Regions from separate parts of the Corallincola spongiicola genome, predicted to be linked through region 1. Evidence: predicted binding sites of a transcription regulator. Region 1 holds the regulator's gene; each other region holds the start of a gene.
What was found. Region 1 encodes sigma-54, which starts transcription at its own class of promoters, with help from an activator protein. Its sites were predicted from a motif close to GTTGGCACGNNNNTNGNNT; they were not measured.
Positions count from the first base shown of each region.

Region 1 (2,281 bases):
ATCACGATTGACGATGAAGATGTGACCCTTTCACCCATGCATATCAGAGCACGCAAGGGGATCGGTTACCTGCCACAGGAGTCCTCCATTTTTCGTAAGCTCAGTGTCGCTGACAACATCATGGCAGTACTGCAAACCCGTCCAGAGTTAAGCCGGTTACAGCGCACGGAAACCTTGGAACATCTGCTAGAAGAGTTTAGCATCACTCACATAAGAGATAGCTTAGGTATGTCACTGTCAGGTGGTGAACGCCGTCGAGTAGAGATAGCCAGAGCGCTGGCTGTGGAACCTAGGTTCGTGCTGCTGGATGAGCCTTTCGCTGGCGTAGACCCTATCTCAGTCACAGATATAAAAAAGATTATTCAACACCTTAGAGACCGTGGTCTCGGTGTATTGATCACTGATCATAACGTGCGAGAAACACTCGATGTGTGCGAATATGCTTATATCGTTAGCCACGGAGAGTTAATCGCCGAAGGAAAACCGGAACAAGTGTTAGCCGACCAAAAGGTACGAGACGTATATCTCGGGGAACAATTCCGGCTATAGTGTAAGTAACCAGCGTTGATACATCGGGCTCTTTTGAGTGCCGATTAACGATGACAGCAACAGCATTATTTTAAATGTCACGGAAGTAGATGAAACCGTCATTACAGTTACGTTTAGGTCAGCAACTCACCATGACGCCGCAATTGCAGCAAGCAATCCGGCTATTGCAATTGTCGACGCTCGACCTTCAGCAAGAGATCCAAGAAGCGCTGGATAATAATCCGCTACTCGAGCAAAACGAAGCGGAAGAAACCAGTGAGCAAGTTAATGGTGAAAGCCATACCGCGACTGACAAGCTGGAACAAACCACGGCTAATGCTGAAAATAATCAGTCGGAAGAGCGCGAAGATGCAGCCATGGAAACATCTGAGGCGCTCAACCAACAACAAATCAATGAAGAACTGCCTACCGATACAACCTGGGATGACCACCTTTCAGCAGCGCCCGTTTCAGGTTCCTCGTTCAGTGATGACGCCGACTTTACCTATCAAGGCGAAACCACAGAGTCGTTGCAAGATCATCTGGAATGGCAGATGCAATTAACCCCGTTCACAGATGTCGACAGAGCCATTGCGACATCGATAATCGATGGGATTGATGAATCGGGTTACCTGACGGTCACCGCCGACGATATTCTTACTTCTTTAGGGCAGGAAGATATCGAACTTGATGAAGTAGAAGCGGTCATTAAGCGAGTACAACTGTTCGATCCCATTGGCGTAGGTGCCCGCACATTGCAGGAGTGTCTGCTGGTACAACTCAATCAGTTTGCCAAAGAGACACCTTGGCTAAAAGAGTGCCGCCAGGTTATTGGCCAGTATATTGACCTGCTAGCCAGCCGGGATTATCGCCAATTGATGCGCAAGACCAAACTGAAAGAAGACCAGCTCCGTGAAGTTCTGCGGGTGATCCAATCGTTGAATCCGCGTCCCGGCAGCGCAGTGATCAGCGGTGATGAGCAATATGTGATCCCCGATGTGTCGGTAATGAAAAAAGCTGGACGTTGGGTGGTTGAGCTAAACCCCGACTCGGTACCCAAGCTGAAAGTGAATCAGCAATACGCAGCGATGAGCCGGACGGTAAAGAACACCACTGACAGTCAATATATACGCTCCCACCTGCAGGAAGCGAAGTGGTTTATCAAAAGTCTGGAAAGTCGTAACGACACCCTACTCAAGGTCGCCAACTGTATTGTACAGTTCCAACGCGACTTCTTTGAGTACGGCGATGAAGCGATGAAGCCAATGGTACTCAATGATATTGCCTTAGCGGTTGATATGCACGAGTCCACCATCTCTCGAGTAACCACACAAAAATATATGCATACCCCGCGGGGTATTTTCGAACTCAAGTATTTCTTCTCCAGTCATGTCAGTACTGAAAGTGGCGGAGAATGTTCTTCAACGGCAATTAGAGCGTTAATCAAGAAACTTGTGGCGGCAGAAATCCCTAATAAGCCTTTGTCAGATAGCAAGATTGCTGACCTACTGGCAGATCAGGGAATTCAGGTAGCGCGGAGAACCATTGCGAAGTATCGGGAATCCTTGTCTATTCCACCGTCAAATCAGCGAAAAAGCTTGCTATAGCAGGCAATAAAACTAAATAAGGATGAGGTCTATGCAAATCAATCTTACCGGCCATCATGTAGAAGTAACAGACTCTCTGCGAGAGTATGTCGACGGAAAATTTAGTAAATTAGAGCGCCACTTTGACCACATCAACAATGTCCACG
Region 1 is NZ_SHLY01000004.1:241,065-243,345, forward strand. It holds gene lptB (LPS export ABC transporter ATP-binding protein) at 1-549, shown strand, start outside; gene EXY25_RS13275 (RNA polymerase factor sigma-54) at 639-2,135, shown strand; gene hpf (ribosome hibernation promoting factor) at 2,167-2,281, shown strand, end outside.

Region 2 (2,281 bases), on a different contig from region 1:
TCGCGATCTGGCTGCCTGACGATGCCCGCTTGAGTCAGTTGATAGACTTGAAAATGCGTAGCATGGCCGAAATGCTGATCAATCAGCACGCCGCTCTGGCTGGCCACGGCAATATATCGCTCTGCCGCCGGCAAAGCGCTAGTGCCACACGCGCTAGACCCGTCATCATCAAGGTCCGCATGACAATCTTGCCCCAGCTTACCTACGGCATCAGCGCGGCACTGCTGACAATGGCTCATCTGCTCCATCGACTGCCCCGCCGCTTCACGAGCCGCGGCAATCTCAGATTCAGTCGGGCTTCGCTGCCCCATTAAACCAAAGTAAGTACCGTGTTCCGCTTCTGCGATCAGCGGCATAACGTTATGCAACATAGCGCCTAGGCGTTTCACCTCTTGCGCGACTGCCGCAACGTGATGATCATTGACCCCCGGGATCAGTACGGTGTTGATCTTCACCAACATGCCGAGGTCCGCCGCCGCTTTTAAACCAGCCAGCTGACGGTCAATCAGCGTTTGTGCCGCTACACGACCACGTAAACGTTTATGGTTAAAATAGACCCAGGGATAGATCTTGCTGCCTATATCAGCGTCGATACAGTTAATAGTGATGGTTAGGTGGTCTACACCCACCGCCTTTAGGTCATCAACGTGATCAAGCAGATTTAAGCCATTGGTTGAGACACACAGGTGCAGCTCATGTTGTAGCGCTGCCACCGCTTTCAAGGTAGCTATGGTCGACTTTGGATTAGCCAACGGATCACCAGGCCCAGCGATCCCAACGACACGGGTTTCTGGGATCCGCATCTTCACTTTTTGATAGCGAGCCACCGCTTCCGCTGGTGACATCAGTTTTGAGACAACGCCCGGACGAGACTCATTACTGCAATCAAACTTACGATTACAGTAGTTACATTGAATGTTACAGGCGGGCGCTACCGGGAGGTGAATACGCGCGTACTGGTGTGCCTGTTTTGAATAACAAGGGTGCGTTTCAATCTTCGCTTGTTGAGTTGCTAGCAGCTCGCCCATCTGAGTCCTCCACATACATCCTGGTGACTAGGTCACCCATCCGTTTCAGTCAATTCACTTACATAAGCTAATGCAAAGGACCCGCCAACACGTTAATAGTTATTTTTCAATAAGTTAAGAAAGGACTCGAGAGTGATGTACCTCACAAACATCACATTTGTGAGGTACCTGACATTAGAGTTGTCGCATTCTGATATTCATCGTTTGTATTCGGTAAGCGATCTGTCTTGGAGTCATATCCAGCAAGCGCGCGGCTTTCGCTTGCACCCAACCCGCCTGTTCCAATGCAGCAACCACCCGCTCACGTTCATCTATTTCAGGATCTTCCAGGTCCGTTTTAGCTAAAGTGGCAGTCAAGTTAGGCGCAGAAGAAGAGAGTTTCATCGGCGCATCAACGCCGCCAAGCATGATCAAATCCTGATCGATACTGCCCTCTTCACTCATGATGGACGCCCGCTCCAGCATATTTTCCAGCTCACGGACATTACCTGGCCAGTGATATCCCATCATGGTACGGATCGCGCCATCGGTCACCGACAGCTCACGGTTTTGTACCTTGGACAGTTTTTCAATCAGAAACTTGGTCAACTCCGGCAGATCTTCAATACGCTCCCGTAGCGGTGGCGGGTAGATAGGCATCACGTTGAGTCGATAATATAGATCTTCCCGGAACCGTTCGGCACGCACCTCATCTTCAAGATTACGGTTAGTTGCCGCAACAATACGCACGTCAACCTTTAACGTTTGCGTACCGCCAACCCGCTCAAATTCTCCCTCCTGCAGGATCCGCAAAAGCTTGGCCTGAAACGCTGCTGATATCTCCCCCACTTCATCAAGAAACAGGGTGCCGCCATCGGCCATCTCAAATCGACCTTTACGCTGCTTTACCGCCCCGGTAAACGCCCCCTTCTCATGACCAAACAGTTCCGATTCCAACAGGTTGTCTGGCAGTGCAGCGCAGTTCAACTTAACGAAAGGCCCGTTTGCTCGTGGCGAGTTATAATGAATGGCATTGGCGATCAATTCCTTACCCGTGCCTGACTCACCCCGCACCAATACGGTACTGTCCCATTTCGATACCAAGCGCACCTGCTCAAATATCTTGCGCATTGAACGGGTATGGCCAACCATATTGTCGAAGCTGTAATTGCCGCGCACTTTGCGCCGCAAACGATCACGCTCAGCGACCAGGTTGTCATTCTGCTCGGCGACATTTTTTGCCAATAGCACATTTTTACCGATCAGCGTGGCGA
Region 2 is NZ_SHLY01000001.1:732,894-735,174, forward strand. It holds gene nifB (nitrogenase cofactor biosynthesis protein NifB) at 1-1,028, opposite strand, end outside; gene nifA (nif-specific transcriptional activator NifA) at 1,203-2,281, opposite strand, start outside.
Region 2: nifB (nitrogenase cofactor biosynthesis protein NifB) is a predicted target of sigma-54. The motif match lies at 1,099-1,117, and genes of this name have one in related genera.

Region 3 (2,281 bases), on a different contig from region 1:
ACCCAACTCTTTCGGCGCTGCCGCTGCGGCAGCCGCTTGCTGTTCTGGGCTGGCAGCTTTGGCTGCCGCCTCGGCTTCCGCAAGTGCTGCAGCAGCCCGGCGACGGTGCATCAGGTAAGCCATACCGCCAGCAGCAAACGCCAGTGTTAAGAAAGCCAGGTGAGGCATGCCAGGTACAATACCCATCAGGAACAGTAAGCCAGCGGAGATAATCAGCGCTTTCGGGTTATCAAACATCTGTGACAACACTTGCTGCCCCATGTCAGCCGAGGCGCTTTGACGTGTCACCATAATGGCGGCACCGATAGAGAGGAGCAGCCCAGGGATCTGCGCCACCAAACCGTCACCGATAGTCAGCAGGGTGTAGATCTCTAGCGCTTCAGAAAACGCCAGATCATGCTGCACCATACCGATGATAAAACCGCCGATCACGTTAATAAATAGAATAAGAATACCGGCGACAGCATCACCTTTAACGAACTTACTGGCACCATCCATCGAGCCATAGAAGTCTGCTTCACGGGCAATGTCATCCCGTCGAGTTCTTGCCTGATCCTGACTGATTAAGCCGGCATTCAGGTCGGCATCAATAGCCATCTGTTTGCCGGGCATCGCATCCAAAGTAAAGCGTGCGCTTACTTCTGAAATACGCCCAGCACCTTTAGTGACTACCACAAAGTTAATAATGACCAGAATGGCGAACACCACCAGACCGACGGCGTAGTTACCGCCAATCACCACCGAACCAAACGCCTCAATCACATTACCCGCAGCGTCAGGGCCTTCATGACCACGCAATAACACCACTCGTGTTGAAGCAACGTTCAATGCCAAACGCAGTAAGGTGGTCACCAGAAGTACGGTAGGGAAAGCGGCGAACTCTAATGGCCGCAGCGTATAGATGGTGACTAATAAGACCACCAACGCCAGCGCAATATTAAATGAGAACAGCATATCCAGCAGCAGTGCAGGCATCGGCAACACAACCATGGCCAACGCTGCCAATACAATAATCGGCGCCCCGATCCCTTGGATCTGACGTACCCGTTGAAAATCCAGACTGCCTAATGTTGCTTTAAGATCCATAACTCACTGCGACACAAAATTGACTCTAGGACTGATTCTGCAAGAGTCAGGCCAGCACGAAGTCAATTAAGAGATGAGCGCTAGAATAGAAGAGGAATAAAACAGCACGGAGGAGAAAAAGCGTATTAAGCGATGAATAGAATGACCGACATTAATGCTTTAGCTCATCCGGGATAGGTAACTCTTTTGGCAGAGGCGTCGGCTTTTTCCCGGTGCCCTTCTTGTACTCATTTAACTGGTATACATAAGCGAGCACTTGGGCAACCGCAACGAACAGACCGTCCGGGATCTCCTTGCCCAGCTTCGTGGTGTAGTAAATTGCCCGAGCCAATGGCGGTGCCACCATTATTGGCACCTCTTTTTCACGGGCAATCTCACGGATCTTCATCGCCACCTCGTCATTACCTTTTGCGATAACTCGCGGTGCGCTGACGCCATTCACATCATACTTCAAAGCCACGGAATAGTGCGTCGGGTTAGTCACCACAACGTCCGCTTTCGGCACATCCCCCATCATCCGGCGTTGAGCAATTTCTCGCTGCATCTGACGAACGCGCCCCTTCACTTCCGGACGCCCTTCTACATCTTTCATCTCATCGCGCACCTCTTGCTTGGTCATGCGCAGCTGTTTGGTGTGATTCCAGATCTGAAACGGCACATCGATCGCGACAATAAACAGTAGCGAAAGGCAGAGAATGATAAACATGAACAGCAGCAGCTCTACTGCATGGGCGATGTTGCCAGGAAAAGACTCGACACTGATATGCAGGATCTCTTCGAATTTAAACGACAGCAATAAGAATGCAAACAGGGCAATAAATGCAAATTTCGCCACCGCCTTCAGCAGCTCCACCAGCGCTTGCACCCCAAACATCCGCTTAAAGCCTTTGGCCGGCGACATCTTGCTCAACTTGGGAGCCATCGCTTGACTACTAAAGGTGATCCCCCCCATCAAAATGGAGCCAGCCAGCGTTGCCACGAACAACATGGCAATAAAGCCCCCCATGGGAAACAGCAGTTGCATCAGCGCATCGGGCCAGGCACTCATCATCTGGTTAACGTCATGGCTCTCATCACGATTCAACGTAAACAGACGCTTCATAACCTTAGCGAGCGTTTCGGCCAGCGATTGGCCAAAGATCATCATGCCAAATGCCGATGCCAGCAATACCGCAGCGGTATTAAGCTCCTTAGA
Region 3 is NZ_SHLY01000009.1:27,505-29,785, forward strand. It holds gene flhA (flagellar biosynthesis protein FlhA) at 1-1,086, opposite strand, end outside; gene flhB (flagellar biosynthesis protein FlhB) at 1,238-2,281, opposite strand, start outside.
Region 3: flhA (flagellar biosynthesis protein FlhA) is a predicted target of sigma-54. The motif match lies at 1,124-1,142, and genes of this name have one in related genera.